DNA from 3 places in the Microbulbifer sp. ALW1 genome. Region 3 is predicted to be linked to each of the others. Evidence: predicted binding sites of a transcription regulator. Region 3 holds the regulator's gene; each other region holds the start of a gene.

Region 1 (9,824 bases), 2.2 Mb from region 3:
GATATCAGCTCGGAGAGGCGGTGTCTCCACACTCATTGCCGCCGCCGCAGCCAGCGGGTGGGGGCGGGGGCAGGTTAACCACTGGCGCAGTTGGTGCTGTTGGTGTGGTTGTAGTCGTGGTGGTTGTGGTGCCGGTGGTCGGCGAAGTCAGTGCGCTGCCGCTCTCGGTCGTGCCGCCTGTTTCGGTGCTGCCAGTCTCGGTGGACGCAGTCTCACTAGTGGTGGTAGTGGTTTGTCCGGAGGAAGCGGTAGCGGCAGAAACTGCGCTGGTGTCACCGCCGCTGGCAATAGCAGCGGTAGCAACCTGCGTGCTATCTGCACCGGCAGAAACTGCACCGCTCACAGCGGCAGCCGCAGTTGCTGAGTTGGTAGATACCGCACCGCTAACCGCAGCTTCCGCCACAGCCGGGTTGGTTTTAACCGCAGCGCTCACCGCTGCCTGGGCAGTCTCCGGGTTGGCTGCAACAGCACCGCTCACAGCGGCAGCCGCAGTCGCCGGGTTGGTAGCAACCGCTGCGCTTACCACAGCCTCTGCAACGGCCGGGTTGGCAGTAACGGCGGCACTTACCACGCTGGCAGCGCTGTCCGGGTTGGCGGCAACGGCGGCGGCAACAATGGCACCGGCCTGCTCAGGAGAGGCGGCCACGGCTTGCGCAACAATCTCTTCTACAGACAGGCCTTCCTGCGTGGCAAGCTCAATCACTTGTTCCATGGAGTAGCCGGCCTGGATGTACTGTGCCACATCGGCAAAGGCTACGCTGCTCAGCAAACTCGCACCCAGTGCGAACCCCAATGCTGACTTTTTCATACTTCCCCCTAAAGAAGATTATTTTCGGTAGATTCCTTTCGAAACTGCGGAGGATTGTAGCGCCTATACTGCAAATGGGAAGCCTGCGCCACTTACCTGGCCGCAAAAATTCACGAAGGTCTTAAAACAAGCGCACAAAATGGAAAAAATTTAGCCCTAAAGAGCTAGGAAAATCCGCTACATATAAGGGCGCTTACTCAGAGCTCACTTAGTCGGCCGCTTCTTTTTCGTACAAAGTGCGCTCTTCGTGTGTCTCCAGCTGCGCGGTTAACTGGTAAACACGGTTTTGCAGCAGGTCCTGGGTGCGTTGCCAGTCCTCCATTATTTGCGCATCCGCCTGGAGTCGCCGGCGCCGTAACCAGATTGCGGTAGTCAGCATAATCAGCCCCGGCCCGGCCAGGCCCAATGCCATACGCCATACCAGCTGGTAACCCGCAGCCGGGTGGCGGCTTACTGATAGAGTCCCTGCAATATCCCAGCCAGCCAGTACCTCGGCTTGCACAATTGGTGGATTAATCGGCAACAAACGCTGAAACCACAGCGGCACGCCCGGGTCCGCCAAGACATATCGCTGTTCATATAAAGTGTTGCCGTCCGGGTCTATTAAGATGATCTGTCCATAGGCGCCACTTTGGCCGATAGCGCTGAGTAAGGTATCCCGGATGAGTGCATTACTGGCATGGCGCCATTCAGGGGCGGCTGGGATACCATCGCCACTATTTATATTGCCACTGTGGACATCGTTGCGGTGCATATAAGGCTGCAACGCTGCACCGATGGCTTTGGCACTGTCCAGGGCCTGCAATTTCTGCATTTCCAAAACCTGCGTCCGCACCACCAGCAAGCTGAACAGCACCAGCGCCCCAAGGCCCAGCACACAGCGGAGGGTAAAACGCCCCCACCCGATGATTGACCAGTAATTGTGCAATTTATAAGCAGCCATTGCTCAGAGCACTCCTTCTTTTTCCATACGCGCTACCAGTTCGCGCCACAGGCTGGAGCCCGAGTGGTTGCGGACTTTTACTTCGTGTTCGTTTTGCTCTGTACGGTTGTTCAGCCACAGGCCACTGGCGTTGAAGCTGTACACCGGAACCAGATCTGTGCGATCGCGAGCGGCAATGATTTCACCGGCCATATTGTCCAGCACCAATGGGTGCTCACCGGGGTTGGCCCGGTACACCAGTACCATATGCGCCTGGCCCAGCTCTTTGGCGGTGACATACATAAGGCGCAGTTTGTCTGGATCTATGTTGGCGCCCTGCAGGCTGAAGAGTTTGGCAATGGCAAAGTCTTCACAATCGCCGCCGTTAGAGGCGAGGAACTGCACCGGTGTGGCCCAGTAGTCCTGCTGTTGCCAGTGATCCTGGTCTTCGGCAAAGGGGATGCGATTCAGGAACGCATTAATGTGCTGTAGGCGTTGCCATTCCAGTACCTGCGATTGTTCCTTAACCATCATTTGCCAGCTGAGTAGCCGGACCCTGGCCTCGGGCCCGTAGTGGTTGCTCATCTCCTGTACCAGGCCCTCTGGCAACTTGAGGGGGGCAACTGCAGCCGCGGCCATCAGCAGGCCGCTGGTGAAGAGCAAGGCCAAGGAGGGTATGATCAGCACCAAATGAGCATGGCGCGAAAATCTACGTCGGACTCTAAGGGACTTTTGCTGGTCACAGGTACTACCCATTACAACTCCTGCGCAGTAATACGGCCGAAAGAGCCAAAGTGCAGTTACAAGGAAGTCTTTGCTTTCGCATAAAATGTATCGCTCAAAAAGTGAGCGAGTCGGCTAAAAGTTTGGCACTGCGACGGAGAAGTGAGGGCGGCGCGAAGCGGCTTAGGCAGAAGTGGCCGCCACAAATGGCTTGTGACGTAGAAACCCGGGCCAGGCTGCGCAGAGAATAGGTTGTAAAATACGCAAGCCGTACAGTTGGTACGCAACTTGCTGATGAATAAATAGAGGGCGTTACCGAGGTAAAAGTGACAAATCTATACAAAGGGGTCAGAGCCTGACGCTTGTCTCCCTTTTTGTTGAATTGTCATAATTAGCTGATAAAGTGTGACGCCTGTCACGATTCGGGTGTCTCCAATTTATTTGGACCGGATGCCAAATAAAAAAAGAGTGAAGAAAGGAACTTAGGAATGAATGAAGTAAAAAAAGCCGTAATCCCGGTAGCCGGCCTTGGCACCCGCATGCTCCCTGCCACCAAGGCCATCCCCAAAGAGATGCTGCCCATCGTGGACAAGCCGTTGATCCAGTATGTGGTTAACGAAGCGGTTGCCGCCGGCATCAAAGAAATCGTACTGGTCACCCACGCCAGTAAAAACGCCATCGAAAACCACTTCGATACCTCCTTTGAGCTGGAAGCCCAGCTGGAAAACCGCCTCAAGCGCCAGCTGTTGGAAGAAGTACGCTCCATCGTCCCCAAAGACGTGACCGTAATTTCCGTACGCCAGGCAGAAGCCAAAGGCCTGGGTCACGCCATCAGCTGCGCCCGCCCGGTCGTGGGGGAGAACCCCTTCGCCGTGTTGCTGCCAGATGTACTGATCGACCAATACGCCGCGGACCTCAAGGCCAGCAACCTCGCCGACATGGTGAGAAACTTTGCTACCAGCAAAGCCAGCCAGATCATGGTCGAGCCCGTAGAGTGGAGCCAGGTCAGCAAATACGGTGTGGTGGACTGCCTGGGCGCGGATCTGCAAACCGGCGGCACTGCCAAGATCGACGGTATGGTAGAAAAGCCGGAAGTCGACGCCGCCCCTTCCAACATGGCGGTTGTAGGCCGCTACGTACTGCCTGCAGAGATTTGGGGCCTGCTGGAAGACACCAAGCCAGGAGCCGGTGGTGAAATCCAGCTCACAGACGCCATTGATGAGCTACTTAAAAAACAAACCGTAGAAGCCTATCGCATCGTCGGCCACAGCCACGACTGCGGCAACAAGCTCGGCTATATGAAGGCGCAGCTGGAGTACGGCCTGCAGCACGCGGAAATTGGCCAAGAGCTGAAAGCGCTACTTGGTACGCAGCAGGTAAAAGTCGCTGAAGCGGTATAAATCAGCTTCTTCTTTCTTCCTTTCTTTATCAGATCCGTCCACAAGGACAATAAATGGCTATAAGGGGCTATTTATTGTCCTTGTTTTTTGATGGTAAAAATCATTCTGAACGTGGAATTCTTTTTTCAGCATTTTTGATTGAAAATTGATCGCAATTTAGCTCCCAAAATTGCCTTTCGTGTAATTTTTGCAGTATTGCGACAGTTTTTTGTGATTACAGTCACGTAGAAGTGTTGATGCAGTAAGTACCTCCATACCTGCCCATAAAGGGAGCTGAGGGCGGGTAGCGTGAATAAATCTAATTTAGAGCGCTGGAGTTTCTGTCGACCGCATTTTGGGGTGGCCGACAGAATTGATGCTCGCCCGTTTAGGGCTACCTATTGATTTTTGGAAAGAATCTTTATTTAGGGGGCAGGGTGAAAGTACAACTGAATCTGCAAGTATCGCTTGCAGTCGCACTCGTTTTATCTGTTGCCGGCAATGTTTTCGGCTTCATTCAATATCAGAAAGTTTCAGATAAAGCTGCAGAGACGCAGCTTGTCGTCGCTTCTCTACAGAAAAAATTAAATGCGTTTGAGCGACGCGACCTTGCCGTCGATTCTCAAACACGCAAATCCAGTCGAGAAGAGTACCTCGAGCGCCGCGCAAAGCAGCAGCGCCAGCAAAACTCTCTATCCCGCCTCTCAACCCAGCAGCAAACCGCTGAAGCTCGGATGGCCCAGGCCAGTCGAGAAGTTATTCAGCGCCGCCAGTTGGGTTCTCCACAGGCAATTCAGTAAGCCCAAGTCAGCACCAGTAAATTAATTACAGCGAGTTGGCTGTTATTGACTCGTAGACGGAACATCACGAGGAGCCCTGTCATGGACCTGCAGCACTCCGAAGTAGCGCGCACCGACAAAAAGAATGTCATGGATACTTTTAAGCACCTGCTTCTGCCTTTCGCGATCATCGCTTCGTTATTTAGCCCTGGCGCATATGCGACCGAAATCGATGACCTGACATTTGCGGATGCAAACCTTGAAGCCTGTGTAGATGAAATGGCCGTAAACTACGGCTGGACTGAGATCAGTGAATTTACATATCTCTATTGCAATAACCGGGAAATTTCGGACTTGTCGGGTATCGGTCAACTTACCGAGTTGTTTGAGGCTTGGTTGTCCAACAACCCGCTGACGGAATACTCTGAACTAGCCGGTTTATCCAAGTTGAACCAGCTCCAGATTGCACGAGTTCCAGATTTTGATATCGAAGTACTTTCCGGTTTAAGCCAACTTCGTTTTCTGGAAATCGCTGAATCAAATATAGATGACAATGATTTTTCATCATTATCTAGCTACTCGTTTTTCCCTAACTTGGAATGGTTGAGCATCTGGGCGAACCAGATTACAGATATTAGCGCACTGGAAATGGTCTCAGGTTTGCGTGGCCTAGACCTAGGTGGCAACCCAGTTTCAGATGTCTCCCCCCTCAACGGCTTACCTCTGGACTATGTAGTCTTGTGGGGTAGCAGGGTATCGGATCTGGGCCCGCTGATGGGAATGTCCAATCTTGCTCATATTGACCTAAACAGATCCTGGGTAAAGGATCTGCCAGATGCGGTTGGAGCGGGCTATTCTGACCTGGGCGCCGCATTTCCGGCCCTGACAGATCTAATTTTGGATCAAAACGGCCTTGAAGACGACGACCTGGCGGCATTGCTCCAGATCTCAACGCTGCAATACGTGAGACTGGAAAGCAATCTGTTTACCCCGGGCGGCGCAGAAGAAAATGCGTTGGCCGCTGCAGTCTCTGACTACAGCGGATCTCAGCTGCCAGTGCAGCTGGACCAAGCCAGCTTCTCGCCCACCGGTGCCATTGATACAGACGATGGTGATCACCAGATCTTTTTTACCGTCTCTGGTAGTGCGCTTGACGACTCTCCCGTTTGGGAGTCCTGTGTTCATTTGGTTAGCCCGAGTGGAGTGGCCAGCGCCGGTTACTGCGACAGTTGGAACGGAACCTCAGAAGGAAGCAGCTGGCTCAGCGCCTATGCCGAGCGTGGTGACTGGGCCTTGTCAGGAAATGTGTGTATTGATGGTGGCGATTGTTTCGAAGTGACCAAGCCGCAATTGGAGGTAATGGGATTTACAGAAACCCTCCTGACGGTCAATGGCACGGGCCCTGTCGACATGGCGGCTCCCGTTGTTACCAACCTCGCTTTCTCTGCTACCAGCATCAACCTGGATGAAGCTCCGAATGGCTATGTTGCCATTACCGTAGAGCTGGAACTGGACGATGGCGATGGCAGTGGAGTACGAGATGGGTGGATCGAAATTTACCATGAAAACTGGGAGTCTGATTCCAAGTCGGTGTACTTTACTCCCGATCAAACTCAGGCAACGCTAGTTTTCCATAGCAGTGACGCAGCGGGCAAATGGTTAATTAACTATATTGCTGCAGATGATTATGCCAACAATCACCTGCACATGGATGCGTCACAGATTCAGGCACAGGGGTTTCCTGTTGAGGTCGATGTTACCAACTCGAATCCTGCACCCATCGATATCAACACCCTGTCATTTTCCGACCCAGAGCTGCAAAGCTGCGTGCACGGAGCCGCAACCTACGTAGAAGATCTTCAATGGCTTGGCTGTAATAACAACGATATTGAAGACCTGGGCGGGATTGAACAGCTGTTCATGTTACAGAGCCTGGATCTGAATAGCGGCGGTGCGTTTTCAGACTTATCCCCGGTTACACAACTGCCGCTGTTGACCGATCTTCATTTTGCCGGAGCCGCAGTCTCCGATCTGACTCCGCTCTCAGGGCTGCCGATCCACTCGGTAAATATCAGCTGGAACCCGATTGCAGATCTTTCCGTGCTCGATTCACTGCCGGTGTTGCGCCAGTTATGGGCAGATGGCACCGGTATGACTGCACTTCCTAACTTCGCCGTACCGCATGCGGTGGAAACCCTGGATGTGAATGACAACCCGATCTCAGATGTTGGCGGCATGATCAATGAGCTGAATTCGCTGCCGAGCTTACGTCATCTTGGTATCAGCTCACTGGGCGTGTCCGATATCAGCTTCTTGGCGGATTTCCCGCAGTTGACCGGGCTGAATGCATGGAATAGCGGTATCAGCGATATCAGTGTGCTGGCTGATCTGCCTAACCTGAGCTACCTCAACCTCAGTGATAACCTCATTGAGGATATCTCACCGTTGACTGGCGCACCGCTGAATTCGGATATTTATCTGGGTAACAACCGCATCAGTGATTTGCAGCCACTAGCGAATAAAGACATTTGGGGGTTGGATGTTTCCCGCAACCGGTTGGTAGATATTAGTACGGTCTCCACGCTGTCGAACCTGCACTGGCTCAATGCCAACGAAAACGCGATCACTACAATTCCGGATCTCTCGTCGAAATCGAACTTTCAGCATCTGTACATGAACCACAACGCGCTAACGGATATTACCCCGTTGCAGTCCGTTACAGATCTGAGAAATGTCGACCTCTGGGGTAACGCAATTCCGCAAGATGATCTTGCTCTCATCAGTCCTGTCGATTGGTACAGTGCGGACTTTGGCCGACCAGAAATCACAGCTCTGAGTATCGACCCCACAACCATTGACCTAACCAATGGCAGCGCAGAAGCCAGTGTTGTATTCAGTACCGCTGATCAGGACAACGTCAACTATTCCAATGTGTCCCTGCATTTTTCTCCGGAAGACGTAGAGCAGCATTACCTGTATCTGGACGGCAGCAGTACTGAGGGGCTGCTATACGTGCCCGACTGGGCGAGCCTCGGTGAGTGGGATGTCTGGGTAGACTTTGGGCATGCCAACGGCCACTTCGATTTGCGCGGCCCCGCCCTCGCGGCCATGGGCTTTAACGCCACCGTAACCACCACCGCCATTGACCCAAATATTGATACCGATGGCGACGGCCTTACGGATCTCTTCGAAATTCAGAATGGGTTTGATCCGGACTACGCAGGCGATGCGAACGAAGACGACGATAACGACGGCTTCAGCAACCTGCACGAAACCATGGCAGGTACTGACCGCGCTGACGAATTCTCTTTCCCCCCATCAATGGACAACCCAGGCGAAGGCCGTTACTTGCTGGGTGAGCAGGGCAACTTCGCTGCGAATGCTTACGTGCTGGATCTTGCCGGCGACGGTATCGGCAATGACGACGAGGGCCGGTTTGCCAAGCATAACGGCAGTGCCAATTTCACCTGGATGCATGATGGCAATGCCATTACTGGTATCGGTAACGGTTCCTACGTCAACCGTGACTACTGGTTTGTCGACGAGCTGGGCTACGGCACAGAGATAGAAGAATGGGTCGACAGTATCTCCATTTTTGAAGTGCAGTCTGGCCCCGCGCCAGTTTGGAAAATCGTAACCGTCGGGCGATATGTCTATCCCACCGAAGCGCTCCCCGAAGAGGCATTTGTAGATGTTTATGAGTATCAGCTTCTCGGTACGGGCTCTACGGATGCACCTGCACTTTCCAGCGGTACGTTTACCACCAGAATTGGTGTAGGCACTGACTACTCGGTAGACCCGAGCTGGGTAACTTACCCAACTGAGATCGTACTGAATGGTGACAATTCGGGTCATCTTGTGGTTCCCACGGAAATCGGTGGCAGTGGCAATCACCCAGTTACCTGGAACACAGAGGGAGATGGGACTCTGGTAGCGGACTACGACGGCAGTAGCGCTCGTACCACCACTTACTTTATCGAAACCTTTGGCAAAGGTATCAAGACTGTCGTTCTGCATGAATTTGACAGTGCCGCTCCGGGTCTGTCCGGCTCAGCTGCTGCGGAACAGTCAATGTGGGAAGAGGTTACTATCGGGTCTCTTTCCGCATCTGATGTGGTTGGGCGACTGGAGAATGCGCCGGAAGGCGATCCCTCAGGCAGTACCACTTTTGCGCTGGTATTCAATGACGACGGCCTTGGCTATCAAGAGTCGCTGTATGAAGGTGCGTGGTATCAGGGAGCACCGTTTGGGTGGGAAATCGTGGACAACACGGTTGTTGCCCACTATTACCGCGACGAGAACTGGACATATTATGCCGAGTCCGACTGCCAGGGCGCGGCGGAATGTCACGAGTACCGCCGCCGGCATGTGACCTTCAACGATGCCGAAGACACCAGTGGTGATGGTACAAACGACCGTTTCTATATCACCATTCGCCAGGGCTACGGGTACTTCTGTGAGGGCCAACTGTGTGATTGGAGTGGTTATATAGGCCAGTTTGTACGGGGTATCCTGGACAGCGATGGCGACGGTATGTCCGACGATTGGGAAATTGCCAATGGCCTCGATCCGTACAATGGCGATGATGCCTGGTATGACGCCGACAGCGATGGGCTGCTGAACATCGATGAGTATTCGATTGGCACCAATGCCCAGTCGCAGGATAGCGATGCCGATGGCCTGACTGACAGTGAAGAATGGAATACCGGACTGGACCCACTCTCCTCCAATATGGGCGGAGACCAGGATAATGATGGCTTCCTTGACCTGCACGAAGTCAAAGTGGGTACAGACCCTCACGACAGTAGCAGCACACCGGCACTGCTGGCCGACCCCGGAACTGGTGAGTTTATGTTCACCAACTTTGGCGGCTTCCAGGGCTCAAATTACGGTGGCCTGTTGAACCTGGAAACCGACGGTTCCAGTCGACTGAGTACGCAGCTTCACGACATCTCTGGTAGCTGGACCTATGCGGGCACACACCTTGAAATTGATCTGGGTGGATATCTGGCCGGTGACTGGTGGACCTGGAATAACCTAGCGCAAGCCGATGTGCAGGAGCAGGTCATTTTTGACAAGGTTTACTACTTTGAATTTGACCAGGGCGATGGCAATACCACCTGGAAACAAATCATTGTCGGGCGCCTGCATTACCCCAACGGTGAATTCCCTGACGAAGGCTATACCTCTGAGTGGAATCACAATCTGGTCGA
Region 2 (9,824 bases), 260 kb from region 3:
ACGTTCGAACTCTTCATTCTGGTTTGGCTTCACGTCCAGAATCGCCACTTCAAGAATCATGTTATTTCCACGTAAAACAATGTTGTCTGTAAAAATACAAGATTTGAAGCGAAGGTAAAGTGCCGGGTATAGGTTTTCAGGAGCGTCGGCGACAGGGACGTCGCCGACGCAGCGTACAGGGATGTATTCACAGCGGTCCTGAAAACCTATACCCGGTGCTTTGCCGCCACTAAACTTGCTTACTCGGGGCCACAAAACTAAGCCAAAGGCGCATTAAAAGGCTCCACAGTAACCCAATCCCCAGTCTCACAATCCCCCCCTTCCCGAGGCAAAACAACAAAACAGTTCGCCGCGGCAAAGCCGGAAAGAATATGACTCCCCTGAATGCCGCGAGTCTCGACCACTTGAATCCCATCCTCATCGCGATAGGTAAACCCGCGTTGGTAATCCGTACGTCCAGGTCTCTTTCGAATATCGTTCAACAACCGTGCACGAAGCTGCAGCGGAGGCTGACGGAATTGTTCGGAGGTGCCACGCAATTTTTCCAAGGCGGGAACAACCAGCTGGTAAAGGGTAACGATCGCGGAAACCGGGTTGCCGGGTAGGCCGAAGAACAGGGTTTCAGCGTCAGTTTTGGGGAGGCGGCCGAAAGCGAAGGGTTTGCCGGGTTTGATGGCGAGTTTCCAGAAGCCGATTTCGCCGAGTTCCTGCAAAACGGTTTTGGTGAAATCCGCTTCACCAACGGATACACCGCCGCTGGTGATGACAAAATCTGCATTGTCGCGGGCTTTGATAAACGCCTCGCGGATTTTTTCCGGTTGGTCCGGCCAGCAGCCCAGATCCAGAATATCCACGTCCAGTTGTTCCAGCGCAGCCTGTAGGGCAATGCGGTTGCTATCGTAAATGTCGCCGTCACCCAACTCGGAAGCGGGTGTACCTATGGGTTTCAGTTCGTCGCCGATAGAGAGCAGGGCGGCTTTGAGTTTGCGCAGTACCGTGACTTCGGCCACGCCAGCGCCGGCTAGCAGTGCAATGTGGGGGACTTTGATTTTCGAGCCAACGGGAATGAGGCTCTGGCCTGTGTGCACGTCTTCACCGCGACGGCGAATGTTTTCGCCGGGTTTGGCGGGGCGGCTCATGGTGAGTTGGTCGCCGTTTAAGGTGCAGTTTTCCTGCATTTGTACGCGGTCGGCGCCGGTGGGTAGGGCGGCGCCGGTGGTGATTCGGGTGGCTTGGCCTGGCTCTAGAGTGCCATCAAAAGGATGGCCGGCGAGGCTTTTGCCGATGATGGTGTAGTTGTCATGGTCACCACTGAGGGCGTAGCCGTCCATGGCGGAGTTGTCGCAGGGGGGGAGGTCGAGTGCGGCCAATACGGGCTCGGCCAGTACGCGGCCGCAGGCCTGACTCAATGGGATAGTTTCGGTCGCGGTAATGGGGTTGATGCTGTCGATCAGCATTTGTTTGGCGGCTTCTACGGAACGCAGGCCGTTTTCTGCACAGGCATCGGTCATTGTTATTGCCTAAATTCTTGTCTGTTTGGTCGAGAAGATAGCTGGGCTGGATGGGATTTGCCAAGTGCGTGGTAGTAGATTTTGGATCTTTGTGGTACTTACTTGGGTGGGGTGGTGGCGGCAAAGCACCGGGTATGGAGTTTCAGGACCGCTGTGAACCCATCCCTGGGCGCTGCGGCGCAAACATCCTGTTTGCGACGCTCCTGAAACTCCATACCCGGCACTTTGCCTTCTCGTCGAGCGTGTACCGGCTGATAAACAGCGAGAGAATTATCCGACTGCTACTGCAAGGTTGGTATTCAGCAGCGCCGAAATTTCCGGTTTGCAGGAACCACAGTTGGTACCACATCCCAGCAGTTCACCAAGCTCATCAACCGACGCTGCACCTTCCGCAATCGCCGCTTCGATTTCCTTGCGGGATACCTGCAGGCAGGTGCATATCATCTGCGCGCCGGCGGGGACGTCATGTAAGAGTTTTGCGGGGGCGTCTGGCAATGGCTCTTGCAGGGCGTTTTCCAGGGTTTTGCGGTCCGGCAGGCCCTGCCAATCGGCGCTGGTGAAGACCAGTAATTCCATTTCTTCACTGTGTAGCAGCCAGCGTTCGCCGCTGGGCAATTGCAGTTGTTTGCGATTGAGTTTTTTGCCGCTGAGGTTGAACAGCTTGTCGGCGATGGACTGCCAGTCCGGCTGTTTTTTCAGGGCCAGTTCGAAACGGTAACCGCCTTCTACTGGTACCCGGTACCAGTGCAGGATGGTTTCGAATAGTGGCGCATCGCCGGCTTGCAGGCGGCTGTGGAGTTCTTCCGCGGCTTTGGTGCGCAGTAGCAGGCAGGCGTAGCTGTGGGCGGAGAGGGGTTCTACCTTTACCGCCACTTGCTTTAACTCTGGCTGGCCGGAGAGGGGGTCGGTGAAGGGGATGGCCAGTGCGCTGACGGTGGCGTTGTGGGCGAGGCTGTCGCTCCAGTGGATCGGGGCGAACAGTTGGCCGGGTTTCTGGCTGCTGGTGAGATGGGCGCGGCCGAAGAACTGGCCCTTTTCGCTTTCCACACGTACCAGTTGCGCGTCTTCAATACCGAATTTTGCGGCTTCCTGCGGGTGTACGTGCAGCTCCGGTGCTTCGCTGTGGTCCAGCAGTTTGCGCGCACGGCCGGTGCGGGTCATGGTGTGCCACTGGTCGCGCAAGCGGCCGCTGTTCAGTACCAGCGGGTATTTGTCGCGGGTTTCCTGCTTCGGGCACTGGGGTTGTACGGCGACGAAGCGGGCGCGGCCGTTCGGGGTGTAGAAGTCGCCGTCGCTGAACAGGCGCGCGGTGCCGTTGGGGTGTTCGGCATTGACCGGCCATTGAACGGGAGTGAAGAAATCGTATTCCTGGTCGCTGATATTCGCCAGCGCGGAAATATCAAAGGCGCGGCGGGCCTGGTCGCGGTTGTTTTCAAAGCCGGACAGGGCGGCGTGTTCGCGGAATATATCTGCGGGACTTTCAAAATCAAATGCTTCGCCAAAGCCGAGGTGCTTAGCCACGTCGCAGATGATTTCCCAGTCGTGGCGGGCCTCGCCCGGCTTGGGCAGGAAGCCTTTCTGACGAGAGATACGGCGCTCGGAGTTGGTGACGGTACCGGTCTTCTCGCCCCAGGTGGTCGCGGGCAGCAACAGATCGGCGGTGCGTGCGGTGTCGGTGTCGCCGACGCAGTCGGAAACGATCACCGTGGGGCAATTCTTCAGGGCGGCGGCCACGCGGCGTGCGTCCGGCATGCTCACCGCCGGGTTGGTGGCCATGATCCATACGGCCTTGATCTGGCCACTCTCCACCGCGTTAAACAGATCCACCGCTTTTAGGCCCGGGGCCTGTGCCATTTTTGTGGCGTTCCAGAAACGGCCCACACGGTCGATATTGTCTTCGGTGAAATCCATATGCGCAGCGAGCATATTCGCCAGCCCGCCCACTTCACGCCCGCCCATGGCATTGGGCTGGCCGGTGATGGAGAAGGGTCCGCAGCCGGGCTTGCCGATGCGACCGGTGGCCAGGTGGCAGTTGATAATGGTGTTGTTTTTGTCGGTGCCGGTGCTGGACTGATTGACACCCTGGGAATAAAAGCTGATGACTTTTTCGGTGGTGCGGAACAGCTCGTAAAACTCAAGTAACTGTTCCAGCTCCACACTGCAGTATTCCGCTACCTTTTCTGGCGTCCACTCCGCTGCGGCGTAGAGGGTGTCGGTAAAATTTTCCGTGTGGTTGTCGATAAACCCCTGGTCCAGCGCACCGAACTCAGTGAGATAGTGCAGTAGACCATTGAACAGCGCGGCATCACTACCCGGGGTAATTGCCAGGTGTATGTCCGCCATTTCACTGGTGGCACTGCCGCGGGGGTCCACAACCACCAGCTTGGCATTGGCCGCCTGCATACGCTGGAACAGAATCGGGTGGGTCCAGGCGGCGTTAGAGCCGATCAGCACCACCAACTCCGCCTCGTCCAGATCCTCGTAATTACACGGCACCGCATCCGCGCCCAGGGCGCGTTTGTACGCGGCCACCGCGGAGGACATACACAGGCGGGAATTGGTATCCACGTTGCCCGTACCGATAAACCCCTTCATCAGCTTGTTGGCAACATAGTAGTCTTCAGTCAGCAACTGGCCGGACAGATAAAACGCCACCGAATCCGGCCCGTGCTCATTAATGGTCTCGCGCAGCCGAGACGCGGCAAATTCCATCGCCGTTTCCCAGTCGCACTCTTCGCCGTGCAACTGCGGCTTTAACAGACGTCCATGATTGCCCAGAGTATCCGCCAGCGACGAACCCTTAACGCACAACTTGCCCTTGTTGGCCGGATGCTGCTGATCTCCCTCAATGCGGATCACATCCTCACCAGTGGCCGGACTGGACTCCCGCGTCGCCGCCACCCCGCAACCCACCCCGCAATAGGGGCAGGTGGTGCAGGATCTGTGGGCGCTGAACAGTTCTGTTAATGCCATCTTCGACTGCTTATTTTTGCTTGTTTTATTGATCGAATTGAATCAGAACGTCATCGCCCTCAAAGGCAACCGGGAAGATATCCAGCTTGATCTCTTCCTCTTCCAGGCACTGTCCGTCGGTCAGACGGTAGTGTTGCTTGTATAGCGGCGAGGCAACGGTCAGCTCACCGTCGATCTCCGCCACAAGGCCGCGGCCGATTACGCCCGCGTTGGCGATAGGATCCCAGTTATCGATGGCGTACAACTGGGGTTCCTGCTCGGGTAAAAAAAACAGGGCAATCTGACGACCGCCCACAAGAGCGCACACTCCGGAATCGGCTACAAGATCTGATCGCTTGCAGACTTGCAGCCACTCGGTGCGGGTTATGGCAACTTCGCTCATTCTGGTTCTCCACATCTATATAAAAAGAGTAGGGTGGTGAAATTTTGTAAAACGTTTTTTGTTCGGGCATCAAAAATCTGATGCGAAGGCGAAGTGCCGGGTACGGGTTTTCAGGAGCGTCGGCGACAGGGACGTCGCCGACGCAGCGTACAGGGATGTATTCACAGCGGTCCTGAAAACCCGTACCCGGTGCTTCGCCGCCACAGCCCGGGTTCGTGCGGGTTGTGGCAGAGATGGCATTAGGCCGGCTCGGCAATCTTGACGATTTCTTCCTGAGTGGCCGGGCGGCGTTGTTCGCGCTCTTCTACAAAGACGATCTTCTCGTCCTTCTCATCGGTGTTTACGAACTGGCGGAAGCGCTTGACCATCTCCGGATCGTTGATCGCGGTTTTCCACTCACACTGGTAAGTGCCAACCACATTGGTCATCTGGCGCTCCAGCTCATCGCAGATACCCAGCTTGTCCTCGATCACCACCTCACGCAGGTAATCCAGACCGCCCTCCAGGTTCTCCAGCCATACCGAAGTACGCTGCAACTTGTCCGCCGTGCGCACGTAGAACATCAGCACCCGGTCGATATATTTAATCAGCGTCACATCATCCAGATCCGTCGCGAACAAGTCCGCGTGACGCGGGCGCATACCGCCGTTACCACACACATACAGGTTCCAACCGTTCTCGGTGGCAATCACACCAATATCTTTACTCTGTGCTTCCGCACACTCACGGGTACAACCGGAAACCGCCATCTTGATCTTGTGCGGCGAGCGCAGGCCCTTGTAGCGGTTTTCTACTGTCAGCGCCATGCCCACGCTGTCCTGAACACCAAAGCGACACCAGGTACTGCCCACACAGGACTTCACCGTACGCAAGGATTTGCCATACGCGTGGCCGGTTTCAAAGCCCGCGTCGGTCAGCTCGCGCCAAATCTCCGGCAACTCCTCCAAACGCGCGCCGAACAGGTCGATACGCTGGCCGCCGGTAATCTTGGTATAGAGGTCGTACTTCTTCGCCACCTGACCCAGAACAATCAATTTATCCGGCGTAATCTCACCGCCGGCAATACGCGGAACCACGGAGTAGGTACCGTTCTTCTGCATATTCGCCATAAAGGTATCGTTGGTGTCCTGCAGGCCAACGTGGGGCTTCTCGTGGATATGTTCGTTCCACAGGGACGCGAAGATGGAAGCCGCGGTCGGCTTACAGATTTCACAGCCTTTACCGGAACCGTGCTTGTGCAGCAGCTCGTCAAAGGTTTTGATTTCCTCCACCTGCACCATGTGGAAAATTTCCTGGCGGGTGTAGGGGAAGTGCGGGCAGAGGTCGTTGTTGACTTCCATACCCAGAGCCGCGAGCTCCGCATCCACCACATTTTTCAGCAGTGCAGAACAACCGCCACAGCCGGTGGCCGCCTTGGTGCAGTCTTTGACTTCACCCACAGAGCAGCAACCGCCCTGAACCGCGCCGACGATGTCGCCCTTGCTGACGTTGTGACAGGAACAGATGGTGGCGGTGTCTGGCAGGGCGTCCGCACCCAATGCCGGGGCGGCACCGTCCAGTGCCGGCAGGATCAGTTGCTCCGGGTGCTCCGGCAGATCCATATCGTTCAGGTGGTATTGCAGCAGGGTGTCGTAATCGCCGGTGTCGCCCACCAGCACCGCGCCGCGCAGCTTCTTGCCTTCGCGATCGGTAATCATGCGCTTGTACACGCCGGTCTGCTCGTCGACGAAAGTGATCGCGGCAGAGCCTTCCGCGCGGCCGTGGGCGTCGCCGATGGAGCCGACTTCCACACCAAGCAGTTTCAGCTTGGTGCTCATGTCCGCGCCGTTGAACTCGGCTGCCTCGCCACACAACAGGGAAACCGCGGTGCGCGCCATGGTGTAGCCGGGGGCAACCAGGCCGTAGATAAAGTTATTGAACAGGGCACATTCGCCGATGGCGAAAATATTCTTGTCGGAGGTGCGACAGGTATTGTCGACCACGATACCGCCGCGCTCGCCCAGCTCGATACCGGCGGATTTGGCCAGGCTGTCTTCCGGGCGGATACCGGCGGAAAACACGATCAGGTCGGTATCCAGGGACTTGTCGCCCTTGAAGTTCATACGCAGGCGACCGCCATCGACTTCTTCGATCAGTTCGGTGGCGGTGCTGGTGTGTACGGTTACGCCCAGCTCTTCAATTTTTTCCCGCAGCAGCTTGGAGCCGCCTTCGTCCAGCTGTACCGACATCAGGCCCGGGGCGAATTCGACCACGTGGGCTTCGAGGCCCAGCTGTTTGAGTGCGTTGGCCGCTTCCAGACCCAGCAGACCACCGCCCACAACCACGCCGACCTTGCCGTCTTTGGCGGCGGCCTGGATTTTGTCGAGGTCTTCGAGGGTGCGGTAAACGAAGCACTTTTCGTGCTGATGGCCGGGGATCGGCGGAACAAAAGGATAGGAGCCGGTGGCCAGGATCAGGTGATCGTAGGCAACGGATGCACCGCTGGCGGAGGTCACAATTTTATTTTCGCGATCGATACCCACGGCGGCGTCGTTCAGTCGCAGGTCGTAGCCCCAATCGCGATACTGTTCCACCTTGCCCATGGCCAGGTCGTCGGCGGTGCGGCCGCCAAAGTATTCGGAGAGGTGTACCCGGTCGTAGGCGGGACGGGGTTCGGCGCAAAATACCAGCACATCGAACAGTTCCCGTTCGGGACGATTTGCCAGTTGTTCCAGGAAGTGGTGACCCACCATGCCGTTGCCGATGACGACGATTTTTTGCTTAACCATAATCTCTGCCGTTTGAACCTGATTCGTGCGACAGAAGAAAAGCGTTGGGGGAGGGCCTGGTTAGCTTGCGGCTGCACGGGCGTCTCCTCTTCTGTCGAAGAGTGTCAGGCGCCGTTGCCTTGCTAAAAGAATTTCGGATTGTGATAAAAGGTATTCAATCTCTGTGCCAACTTGCTACAGGCAATATATGGCGGGGGAAACCATAGGAACTGTGCGGTTTATTGGCGTGCGCGCATCAATTGATGTTGCATTTTGGTGCATATGGCCGATCTGCGCCCCATGTTGGAACTTTGCGGGGCGGAATGACCGTTGGCGGTTAATCAGAGGAAGTACAGCAGGTGGGAAAGAATCGCCAGAATCGCCACCGTCTGCCAAAACAGCAGTGGATTGCGTTCCATCAACGGTGGCTTCTCCCCGCTGGCGAACTTTTTGTTCGGCGTACTGAGATCGTGCACAAACTCCGACAGAGCCGGGTATCGGTTTTTCGGGTCTGGCGCGCAGGCCCGGCGCAGGGCACCGTCAATCCAGTCTGGCAAATCTTCCCGCTGGCGGCGCGCACTGATATAGCGCAGGCTGGCATAGTTCTTCAGCTGGTAGTGATTGCTGCCGAAGCGTTCCTTATAAGGGTAGTGACCGGTGAGCATCTCGTAGGCAATAACGCCGAGGGAGAAAATATCCGAGCGGTGACTGGCGGCATCACTGAAAAAGTATTCCGGTGCGCAGTAGTTCTTGCTGCCCGGCGGTGCACTGTCCTGATAGCGCAGCAACTCCTGCAGCCCTGCCGCATTGGCGCCCCCCAGATCGATCAGTTTCAGGCGACCGGAGGAATCCACCATAATGTTTTCCGGCTTCAGATCCCCGTGCACGATTTCCAGTCGCTGCAGGCGACGCAGGGCGCTGACCAGTTGCTGCACCAGATTGCGCACCTGATCCAGCGGCGGTTGCGGATTCAGCTGCATCCACTGTCGCAGATTCTGCCCGTCCACATACTCCATTACGTGATAAAGAAACTTGCGCTCCTTGCGCGGTGGAAACACCTTCACAATGGCCGGGTGCTCCAACCGGCGCCCGGTCCACTCCTCGGCGATAAACCGCTCGATGTAGGCAGGATCGTCACTGAAGTTTTCCGATGGCGCCTTCAATGCGCGCAGCTCATCGGAATCCAAATCCCGCACCAGATAAAGATAACTGCGACTGCTCGCGTGCAGTTCCTGCAACACCTCGTAATCATCGATCTTGTTACCCGGTTGCAGGGGCGGCGGGAAAGGCAGCTGGCTCGTCGCCAGCATCACATCGTCCGCCTCCAGTGTCTCGAGCATATTCACCCGGCACAGCGCCAGGCTCAGATTGTCCTTGCTGCCGTTATCCAGCGCTGCCGCCATCAATGGCTGCGCCGCCTCCAGCTGGTGATCCAACAGTAACTGGCGAAATTGCTGGATGGGCAGAAAATCGTGAATGCCATCGGTGGTTACACAATACAGATCGCCCGCTTCCAGCGGCTCCTGCCGGTAATCCACCTCAATATGCGCATCCATTCCCAGCGCGCGACTCAAAAACGTCCGCCCCGGACCCAGCGTGCGACTGTGATCCCGGGTCAGGCACTCCAGGTTGCCGTCCCGCAGCCGGTAAATCCGCGAATCTCCGATATGAATCAGATGGGCCGTAGAGCCTTTGAAAACCACCGCAGAGAAAGTCGTCAACCAACCCCGCTGTACCTCATCCGCACCACCGCTCTGCCGGTACAGCCAACCATTCAGCGCATGCAGAACCCGCGCCGCCGCCTGCTTCACCGACCAGGAATCCGGCGTACTGTAATAATCGGAAATAAACCCACTCACCGCAGCCCGCGCCGCCGCACCACCCGCCTCGGCACTACCCACCCCATCCGCAATCGCCGCAAGGGAACCGCGATATCGCAGGTCACTCCCGGTCGCCCGATAGATCGCAACCGCGTCGTCGTTGTAGGCGCGCTGCCCACACTCGGTGGCCGTAGCAAATTCCAGGTTTTCGGAATTGGAAGCCTGTTGATCGGAGTCGGGCACAGTGATGGTTTCGCAGGTGGTGTTCATATTAAGCAACGTCGATCAGGGAAACACTACCGTCAGGCATTACCTCGGCCATCTGACCTTCCGGCTCTTCCAGGAACAGCAGCGTAACAAACCCAAGTACTGCCGTACCCGCAATCACCAG
Region 3 (9,824 bases):
GTTCGGCGCGGGCATTCTGGTCTTTATCGTGGTTACCCTGCTACTGATCTTCCGTCAGGCCCGCTGGGTGTTGCTGCCGCTGGTCACCTGTGTGACCACGGCGGTGATGATGCTGGGGCTGCTGAGCTGGCTCGACTGGCGCCTCACGGTGATCTCCGCCAACTTCGTTGCGCTGCTGCTGATCATTACCCTGGCGATCACCATTCACCTGGCGGTGCGCTACCGCGAATATTTCGCCGAGCACCCCGAGTGGGATCGTTTCCAGCTGGCCTCGGCGACCGTGACCTTTATGGCCAAGCCGTGCCTGTACACCGGTTTGACCACCATGGTGGCGTTTATCTCACTGGTGGTCAGCGGTATCCGTCCGGTGATCGATTTTGGCTGGATGATGACCATGGGGGTCATCCTGGCGCTGCTTCTGTCTTTCCTGATTATTCCCGCCAGCCTGATGCTGCTCAGAAAGCGCGACGCCGGGCAGGGGGAAGATAACTCCCACGCCTTTACCCAGATCTTTTCCCGTTTCGCGGAAAACCACAAAGGTGTGGTGCTGGGCGTGGCGGTGGTGGCGGCCATTATCAGCGCCGTGGGCATCACCCGCCTGAAAGTGGAAAACCGCTTTATCGACTACTTCGATGATTCCACCGAGATCTATCAGGGGATGCTGGTGATCGACCAGCGCCTGGGCGGCACCATCAACCTGGATGTGGTGCTGAACAAGCCGGAGCAGTCCGCGCCCGCTTTTGAGGGGGAGGGTGAAGGCGAAGAAGACCCGTTTGGTGCCGAATTTGGCGGTGAAGAGATTGGTGGTGAAGAGTACGGCAGTGAAGGGGCTGGCGACGGCGAAGAAATTGCCGAGAGCGCAGAAGAGGATGCTTTTGCTGCGGAAGACCCCTTCGCCGCGGAAGATCCTTTCGCGGCCGATGATCCTTTCGCCGGCGGTAGTGACAGCCAGTCGCCGGACGCCTACTGGTTTACCGTTGCCGGTTTGAACCAGATTGAAAAGCTGCACGACTTCCTCGAGGCACAGCCGGAAATTGGCAAGGTGCAGTCCCTGGCGACCCTGTACAAGGTGGCCCAGGATCTGAACGATGGCGGGTTGAATGACTTCGAGCTGGCGATTGCCCGCCAGAGTCTGCCGGAGGAAATCAACCAGGTACTGGTACACCCCTACTGGTCGCCGGAGAACCAGCAGGCCCGGATTACCATGCGGGTGAAGGAGACGGACCCCAACCTGCGCCGGGATGAGCTGATCCAGCGTATTTACGCCTTTGCCGAGAGTGACTTGGGTATTGCCTCGGCGGATGTTCGCCAGACCGGTATGCTGGTGCTCTACAACAATATGCTGCAAAGCCTGTTCAAGTCCCAGATTCTCACTCTGGGTGCGGTTTTTGCCGGCATTCTGCTGATGTTCCTGGTGCTCTTCCGCTCCCTGTGGCTGGCGGTGATCGCGCTGGTGCCGAATATGCTGGCGGCCTGTGTGGTACTGGGTGGTATGGGCCTGGCGAATATCCCGCTGGATATGATGACCATCACCATTGCGGCGATTACCGTGGGTATCGGTGTGGATCATGCCATCCACTACCTGTACCGCTTCCGCGAGGAATTTGCCAAAGATGGTGACTATGTGGCGACCATGCATCGCAGTCACGCCACTATCGGCCGGGCCATGTTCTACACCGCCATCACCATTATCGCGGGCTTCTCGATCCTGGCGCTGTCCAAGTTCGTGCCGTCGATCTATTTTGGGTTGCTGACGGCGCTGGCGATGACCGCAGCCCTGCTGGGTTCCCTGACCCTGCTGCCGCTGCTGCTGGTGCTGATCAAGCCGCTGCCGAAACCTGCCGAGGAGACTCTGCCGGGAAAGCCGGTCGCGGCGGTGGAGGCCTGTCCTAGCTGATAGGTTGACGTTGATAGATCGGCAGCTTTTCAGTGATCGCCATTCGGGCCCGCGGATTCTATCCCCGGGCCCGATTTGTTTTCCGCTTACGGCTGCGGCCTTCTAACCTTACTGGGCAGCTCTGTATAAATTTCCCGCGAACAAGGTGATGCAAAAATGCCAAAAAGCCGCGTTGCCATACTGATTCCCGGTATCTTCGACCGGGGAAAGTCCATGCGCAGAATGGAAGGGGCCCTGGATCGGGCCGGTTTTGCCGCACACAGTATCAACCTGAAAACCAACAGTGGCTGGTACGGGATGGAGCCCATGGCCCAGCAATTGGGCGAGCTGGTGGAAGAGGTGACTGAAAAGGGGGATACCTGCGCGCTGGTAGGCTTCAGCATGGGCGGGATAGTCGCGCGCTACTACTTGCAGAGGCTCGGGGGTGCGGAAAAAGTACACAAGTTTATTGCCCTTTCCAGTCCCCACTTCGGTAGCTTGTGGGCGCATTTGCTGCCCTACAAGGGCGGCCGGCAGTTGCGTATCGGCAGCGAATTCCTCAGTGGCCTGAACCGGGATGCGGCGATGTTGGAGAGCGCCGCGCCCGTATCCATCTGGACGCCCTACGATACCACCATCGTGCCCCACACCAGCTCCCGGTTGCCGCTGGGCAAGACCTATCAGGTACCGGTCAGCCTGCATCGCTGGGTACCCCAGAACCCTGCGGTTATCGATATTGTGTCCGCGGAACTGGCGGACGTCCTCAAAGCGAGCGACTAGCCGGCGGCAGCAACTAGCTCTGCTGCATGAACTAGCTCTGCTGCATAAAAAAGTCCCGCAGGTAGCGAAACAGTTTGCGCTGGTTGCTGGGTGGCTTGTTGTTGGCGATTTCCTTGTTGGACTCCCGGATCAGCGCGCGCAGCTGCTGGTGGTCGGCGCCGGGAAAACTATCGAAAAACGCACTCTGGGCTTCTTTCCCCTGCTCCAGTAGGCGCTGGCGCCATTCTTCGGCCATGCGGTCGAAACGCAGGTGCAGGTGATCCTGTTCCTTGTGTTTGTTCAGCACTGCCTCAATGGCTTCCACATCGGCCTTGCGCATCAACTTGCCGATGTATTGCAGCTGTCGACGCTTGGCCTCGCGGGATTTGATCCGGTGCATGGTGGCGATGGCCTCCGCCAGATCGGCATCCATGGGTACTTCCGCCAGCTTGTTGGCGTTGAGCTCGGTCAGCTGCTTGCCCAGATCCTGCAGCTGGTGCATTTCCTGTTTGACCTGGGTTTTGCTTTTGTAATTCTCGTCATCAAACTCATCAAAAGCGTCGAAATCGTCGGAGTTGTGCATTGTGTATCTCTGAAACGGGATATGGAAAAACGGAGCCTGGGCGCGGTCGGCGTCAGGCAAAAAACCAGGTGGCGAGGCCGAGGAAAGACATAAAGCCCACCACATCGGTCACCGTGGTCAGGGCGACGCCACCGGCCAGTGCCGGGTCTATGCGCATCGCCCGCAGGGCAACCGGCAATATGGCGCCGGCGAGAGCAGCGGTGATCAGGTTGATCAGCATAGCGGCAATGATAATCAGTGCAATGCGGTGATCCCCAAACCAGAGCGCAGCAATGGCGCCCATGACCGTGGACCAGAGCAGGGCGTTGAGGGCGCCGGAGCCCAGCTCCCGGGACAGTAGCCAGCTCAGGTTACTGCGCCCAATCTGGCCGAGGGCCATACCGCGGATCACCACGGTCAGGGTCTGGCTGCCGGCCACGCCGCCCATACTGGCCACAATTGGCATCAGCACCGCCAGTGCCACCACCTTGTCGATGGTGTCCTGGAACAGGTTAATGACCCAGGAGGCGAGCAGCGCGGTCAGCAGGTTGATGCCGAGCCACACGGCGCGCCGCGGTGCGGTGCGCAGGACGGGGGCAAAGGTATCTTCTTCCTCGTCGAGGCCGGCGAGGCTCATCAGCGAGTGGTCGGCGTCCTCGCGGATCACGTCCACCACATCATCGATGGTAATACGCCCCAGCAGGCGGTTGTGCTCATCCACCACCGGCGCGGTGATCCAGTCGTATTTTGCAAACAGCTGTGCGACCTCGTGGTCCGGCATATCCGCGGGAATAGGGTCGGCATCGGTGAGCATGACTTCCCGTACCGTCACCGATGGATCGGTGGTCAGCAGTTTGGTCAGCGGCAGCAGGCCGATGAACCTGTCCTGGCGGTTGACCACGAACAGGTTATCCGTGGATTCTGGCAATTGCGCGTGGCGGCGCAGGTAGCGCAAGACCACGTCGAGCGTCAGGTTAGGGCGCACGGATACGGTGTCCGTATCCATTAGACCGCCGGCGGTTTCCTCGTCGTAGGCGAGTACACTTTCTACTCGCTGGCGGTCGCTCTCGCTCATGGCCGAGAGCACTTCTGCCATTACCCGGTCCGGCAGCTGCTGCAGTATGTCGGCAACGTCGTCCGCATCCAGCCCTTCCATCACGGCCACCATTTCTTCGGTGTCCATGGTGGCGAGGATCTGGCTCTGTACCTCGTCGGTCAGCTCCTGCAGTACTTCGCCTTCCACTTCGCGGTCGATCAGTTTCCACAGGACCTGGCGAATACGGGGCGGCGAGCTCTCCAATAGCTGGGCGATGCTCTGGGGTGACAGGGAATGCAGCATCCGCTGCACTTCGCGCCCGGTGCCGCTGTCCAGTGCCGCAAACAGCTCACCGAGCTGATTCTGGGCGCTGAACTTGATGTCGGCAGTGACGGGATTGGGCACAGAGATTCCTGCTGTCTGGCTGGCGTTAAAGTGCGGGCATTATAGCGGGCAGCGGTCGGGAGCGGTTATTCACCTTCCCCGAAACGGTCATTGATCAGTGCGCAAATCGCCTCGTGCGCGGCATCCTCATCGCGACCGCACACTTCCAGTTCCAGTTCTATACCTTTGCCCGCGGCCAGCAGCATCAGCGCCATCACACTTTTGCCATCCACCGCTTTGCCCTGGCAATGCACTTTTACTTCGGAAGAAAAGCGTGCGCTGGTCTGGGCAAACTTGCTGGCGGCACGGGCGTGCAGGCCCAGTTTGTTGATGATGGTGATTCGGCTTTTCTGCATGGGACTGTTCTGTTTGTCAGGCGTGTTTCTGCTGTTCGCGGTGGCGTATCTGGATGTTTTTGAATTCGCTGGAAAAGTGTTTGGCCAGCTGCTCCACCATGTACACGGAACGGTGGCGGCCACCGGTGCAGCCGATAGAGACGGAGGTATAGCTGCGGTTACTCTGCTGGTAGGACGGCAGCCAGCGCTCGAGGAAGGCGGTGATGTCCCGCTGCATATCTTCGGTTTCCTGGTGTGAGCGCAGGAATTCGGCCACTTCCGGATCCATGCCGGTCTTGTTGCGCAGCTCGGCGACCCAGTAGGGATTGGGCAGGCAGCGCAGGTCGAAGACCAGGTCCGCATCCACCGGTACCCCGTGCTTGAAGCCAAAGGACTGGAAGAGTATTGCCATACCCGGGGAGTCTTTGCCCACCACGCGGGATTTCACCTGGTCGCGCAACTGGTGCAGGCTGAGGCTGCTGGTGTCGATCACCAGGTCGGCCATGGCCGACAGCGGCGCGAGCAGTTCTTTCTCGTGGTTCAGGGCTTCCAGCAGGTGGGTACGGCTGTCGCTGAGGGGGTGCTTGCGGCGGGTTTCACTGAAGCGCTGTACCAGTATCGGTGAGCGGGCGTCCAGGTAGATGACATCGCAATCGATGCCGCTTTCCCGCAGATCTTCAATCACCTTGGGTGCCTGGCGCACATCGTGCCACAGATTGCGGGCATCGATACCGAGGGCCAACTGGGTGTTTTCCTGGGGCTGTTCCGACACCCGGCGAACCAGCTCAGGGAGCAGGCTGGCGGGGAGGTTGTCGATACAGTTGAAACCGACATCCTCCAGCAACTGCAGGGCGGAACTCTTTCCAGAGCCTGAGCGGCCGCTGATGATTACCAGTCGCATAGAACAAGCGCTCCTTGCTTTTGAATTCACTGCATGAGACCGCGCGATGCGGCTGCCGGGGCAACGATGGTCGAATGCCAGGACCTTAGTCCGGGTCGAGTGGCGTTATTATGCCGCGGCAGCGCTGTTGATGGCCAGCGCGTAGAGGTCGTCGCTGGTGGTGGCCTCACGCAGTTTTTCGCGCACACGGCTATCGCTGAACAGGGCGGCGATCTCGGCCAGGGTGTCCAGGTGTTCCTGGTCGGAGTCTTCCGGTACCAGCAGGGCAAACAGCAGGTCTACGGGCTGGCGGTCGATAGCATCGAAGTCGACTGCTGGCGATGTGGTGCAGAGGACGCCAATCGGGCGCTCGCAGCCGGGCAGGCGACAGTGGGGAATGGCCACGCCTTCACCGATGCCGGTGGAGCCCAGGCGCTCCCGGGCAACCAACTGGTTGAAGACGGTGTCGGAATCCAGATCGGGGTATTCTTCTGAGATCGCCTGGGCGATATTGAGCAGCAGCTTTTTTTTGCTGCTCCCCGCCAGGTGGCAAAGGCTTAGGCGGGGAGAGAGTAATGCTTCCAGTGTCATAACTTACTAATGATCTGGCGCAACCTGCCGGGCGTGAGCCCGCAAGTTGCCAGTTGTCTAACGGCTAGTGAAAACTACCGGTGACTGCGTAACTTTTCTTTGTGTTTCAGCAGCTGCCGGTCGAGTTTGTCGGACAGCGAGTCGATCGCTGCGTACATGTCCTCAGATTCCGAATCCGCAAAAATATCCTTGTTGCCGTTCACGTGAACCCGCGCCTCGGCTTTCTGGATAAGTTTGTCGACGGACAGAGTGACCTGGGCGTTGGTGATCAGGTCATTGTGGCGGGAGAGCTTGTCCAGTTTGGTCAGGCAGTAATCGCGAATGGCCGGAGTAACGTCTACATGGTGGCCACTGATATTGATCTGCATGGAAATCTCCTCAAAGGGTACAACACAATCCGGTGGCACCCCCGCACAGGGCGGCAACCCTACTAGGAAGTGCGCCAGAATGGAAGGATACACTCAATGTCTGGCCATTGGTTGTCCAGAAACTGACCGGGAGAGGGGTGTGGCGCCACCAGTTGGTGACTGGACTGGTTAGACCAGTCGCTTTCGCTCGCTGGAGGAGGGGATTCCCATGGATTCGCGGTATTTGGCTACGGTGCGGCGGGCCACCTTGATGCCCTGGGCATCCAGCTCCTGGGTGATCTTGTTGTCCGACAGTGGCTTGCGTGGCTGCTCCGCATCCACCAGCTTGCGAATCAGAGCGCGAATGGCGGTGGAGGAGGCGTCCTCGCCGGAGTCGGTGCTCACATGGCTGGAGAAGAAATACTTGAGTTCGAACACACCGCGCGGCGTAAGCATGTATTTTTGCGTGGTGACCCGGGAAATGGTGGATTCGTGCATGCCGATGGTTTCGGCAATATTTGCCAGCACCATGGGTTTCATGGCTTCCGGGCCCTGCTCGAAAAACCCCCGCTGTTTCTCCACGATACAGCTGGCGACCTTCAGCAGGGTTTCATGGCGGCTCTGCAGGCTTTTCAGGAACCAGCGTGCCTCCTGCAGATTGTCGCGCAGGTAGTTATTTTCATTGGAGTTGTCCGCGCGCTTGATCAGCGCCGCGTATGTGTCGTTGATACGCAGTTTGGGGGTGGTTTCCGGGTTCAGTTCCACCACCCAGCGCTGTTCCCGGCGGCTGACGATCACATCCGGCACCACGTATTGCGGCTCTTCGCCGCCGAAGGCTTCACCCGGGTAAGGCGTGAGCGTCTGGATCAGGCGCATCACCTCGCCCAGCTGTGTCTCGCTGAGGCGGGTGCGGCGGCTGAGCTGGCGGAAGTCCCGCTTGCCCAGCAAGTCCAGGTGTTGGCCGACAATCGCCTGCGCCTGGGCCAGCCAGGGCGTCTGCTCGGGGAGTTGGCGCAATTGCAACAGCAGGCTCTCGCGCAGGTCCCGTGCGCCACATCCGACCGGTTCCAGATGCTGGATGGTTTTCAGTACTGCCAGAACTTCATCGGTTTCCACGTCCAGCGCTGCGGCCAGCTCGTCCAGGTCGGCATCCAGAAAACCGTTGGGGGCAATGGCGTCGATCAGGGCTTCGCCGATCAGCTTGTCGCCATCGGTCAGGGGAGTGAGGTTAAGTTGCCACAGCAGGTGATCCTGCAGGCTCTCCGAGACCGCGTTGCGTTGCTCCAGCGCATACTCTTCTGCGTCGCCGCCGCTGTAGCTGCTGTTGGTGTAAATGTCGTCCCAGCGGGTGTCGACGGGCAGGTCGTCGGGAATTTCCCCGTTCCAGTCGCCGTCCACACCGGCCTCGGCCTGCGCTTCGCGGACGCTGTCGGCGTTGGCGGCTTCGCGCTCCTGGCGCTCGGAGGTGGCGGGGGTGTTCTGTTCCTGGGGGGCTTCACCGGCGTGCTCTTCGAAATCGGACTCCAGCAGCGGATTGCTATCCAGGGCGGACTGGATTTCCTGTTGCAGGTCCAGCGTCGACAGTTGCAGCAAGCGAATAGCCTGTTGCAACTGTGGCGTCATGGTCAGCTGAGTGCCGAGTTTTAACTGGAGTGACTGCTTCATAGGGAGTTTGCCGGCAGAAAAATCTGGCGTTGGGCCACTGCGACAAATTTGATGCTTGAAGCGGCGGCGGAAAGCTCATTTCCTGCAGACTACCCCGGGGCAAAACGGAACTCAAGAGGCACGTTAAGCAATAAGCGTGCCGAAAAATTTCGTCCCTTCGGTCACTCTTTACGAAATTGTGATGGGTATCAGCCGAAGAGTGAGAAAAGCTGATAAATACACGTGATGGTGCTCAGATGGTGAATTCGTGTCCCAGATAGACGTCTTTCACCTGCTTGTTTTCGGCCACGTCTTTGGGGTTGCCTGAGGCGATGATATGGCCCTCACTGACGATGTAGGCGGTTTCACAGATATCCAGGGTCTCGCGCACATTGTGGTCGGTGATGAGCACGCCGATACCGCGATCCCGCAGATGACGGATGATCTGTTTGATGTCGTTGACGGAGATGGGGTCTACCCCAGCAAAGGGTTCATCCAGCAGCACAAAGGCGGGGTTAGTGGCCAGGGCTCGGGCAATCTCAACCCGGCGGCGTTCGCCGCCGGACAGCGCCATGCCGAGGCTCTCGCGGATGTGCGTGATATGGAATTCTTCGAGCAGGGATTCCAAGTGCTCTTTGCGCTGGCTGCGATTGAGGTCCTTGCGTGTTTCCAGGATGGCGAGAATGTTGTCTTGCACCGACAGGCGGCGGAATACGGAGGCTTCCTGAGGTAGGTAGCCAATACCTTTGCGGGCGCGGCCGTGCATGGACAGCCCGGTGATGTCTTCACTGTCGATCATCACCTGGCCGTCGTCTGCCTGCACCAGGCCGGCGATCATGTAGAAACAGGTGGTTTTACCGGCGCCATTGGGTCCCAGGAGGCCAACTACCTGGCCACTGGATACGCTCACGGAGACATCCTGGACGACTTTGCGTTTTTTGTACTGCTTGGCGAGATGTAACGCTTTGAGCGTCGGCATAGTGAATTCCGGTATCTGGGCGGATGCAACCGCCTCGTCTTGCTGATGTTTGCTGTCGCGGGGCTTGCTGGTTGTGGCGTTACTGGCTGTTGTCCGAAGTTTTACCTTCCGGTTTCCAGATCATTTCCACCCGTTTCTTCTCCGACTGGCCCTGGGCCGTCATCTGTTCGCTGTTGAGGTCGTAGTCGATGCGTTCGGCAGACAGGGTGTTGCCGTCGCGATCCACGAAGGCTTCGCCGGTGAGCTGCAGTGCATCGCTCCCAACCAGGAATTCGATCCGTTGGGCGCGGGCTTTTACCGGGGTGGTGCTTTCTTCTACTTGCTGCTGGAAGTGCGCCGGCTTGCCGGTGGCTACCACCTTGTTGATCTCCCCCTGGGCGTTACCGTGTACTTCCACCCGGTCGGCGCGTATCTGTAGCGACCCTTGGGAG

The links. The regulator sigma-54, encoded in region 3, starts transcription at its own class of promoters, with help from an activator protein. The targets are predictions, from matches to a motif close to TGGCACANNNNTTGCNNT.
Region 1: a site for sigma-54 is predicted at 2,731-2,748, ahead of galU (UTP--glucose-1-phosphate uridylyltransferase GalU). Genes of this name have one in related genera too.
Region 2: a site for sigma-54 is predicted at 7,786-7,803, ahead of nirB (nitrite reductase large subunit NirB). Genes of this name have one in related genera too.

The regions. Positions count from the first base shown of each region.
Region 1 covers NZ_CP047569.1:4,110,086-4,119,909, reverse strand. The annotation lists gene GRX76_RS17020 (hypothetical protein) at 5-808, opposite strand; gene GRX76_RS17015 (LapD/MoxY N-terminal periplasmic domain-containing protein) at 1,017-1,751, opposite strand; gene GRX76_RS17010 (transglutaminase-like cysteine peptidase) at 1,755-2,417, opposite strand; gene galU (UTP--glucose-1-phosphate uridylyltransferase GalU) at 2,942-3,853, shown strand; gene GRX76_RS17000 (hypothetical protein) at 4,270-4,632, shown strand; gene GRX76_RS16995 (FG-GAP-like repeat-containing protein) at 5,509-9,824, shown strand, end outside.
Region 2 covers NZ_CP047569.1:1,647,411-1,657,234, forward strand. The annotation lists gene GRX76_RS06755 (antibiotic biosynthesis monooxygenase) at 1-60, opposite strand, end outside; gene glp (gephyrin-like molybdotransferase Glp) at 258-1,511, opposite strand; gene GRX76_RS06765 (nitrate reductase) at 1,782-4,484, opposite strand; gene nirD (nitrite reductase small subunit NirD) at 4,510-4,866, opposite strand; gene nirB (nitrite reductase large subunit NirB) at 5,106-7,634, opposite strand; gene GRX76_RS06780 (bifunctional protein-serine/threonine kinase/phosphatase) at 7,955-9,703, opposite strand; gene GRX76_RS06785 (NarK family nitrate/nitrite MFS transporter) at 9,705-9,824, opposite strand, start outside.
Region 3 covers NZ_CP047569.1:1,912,111-1,921,934, forward strand. The annotation lists gene GRX76_RS07775 (RND family transporter) at 1-1,897, shown strand, start outside; gene GRX76_RS07780 (lipase) at 2,054-2,656, shown strand; gene yjgA (ribosome biogenesis factor YjgA) at 2,688-3,218, opposite strand; gene mgtE (magnesium transporter) at 3,271-4,638, opposite strand; gene GRX76_RS07795 (HPr family phosphocarrier protein) at 4,704-4,973, opposite strand; gene rapZ (RNase adapter RapZ) at 4,990-5,853, opposite strand; gene ptsN (PTS IIA-like nitrogen regulatory protein PtsN) at 5,962-6,423, opposite strand; gene hpf (ribosome hibernation-promoting factor, HPF/YfiA family) at 6,498-6,791, opposite strand; gene GRX76_RS07815 (RNA polymerase factor sigma-54) at 6,960-8,435, opposite strand; gene lptB (LPS export ABC transporter ATP-binding protein) at 8,668-9,393, opposite strand; gene lptA (lipopolysaccharide transport periplasmic protein LptA) at 9,473-9,824, opposite strand, start outside.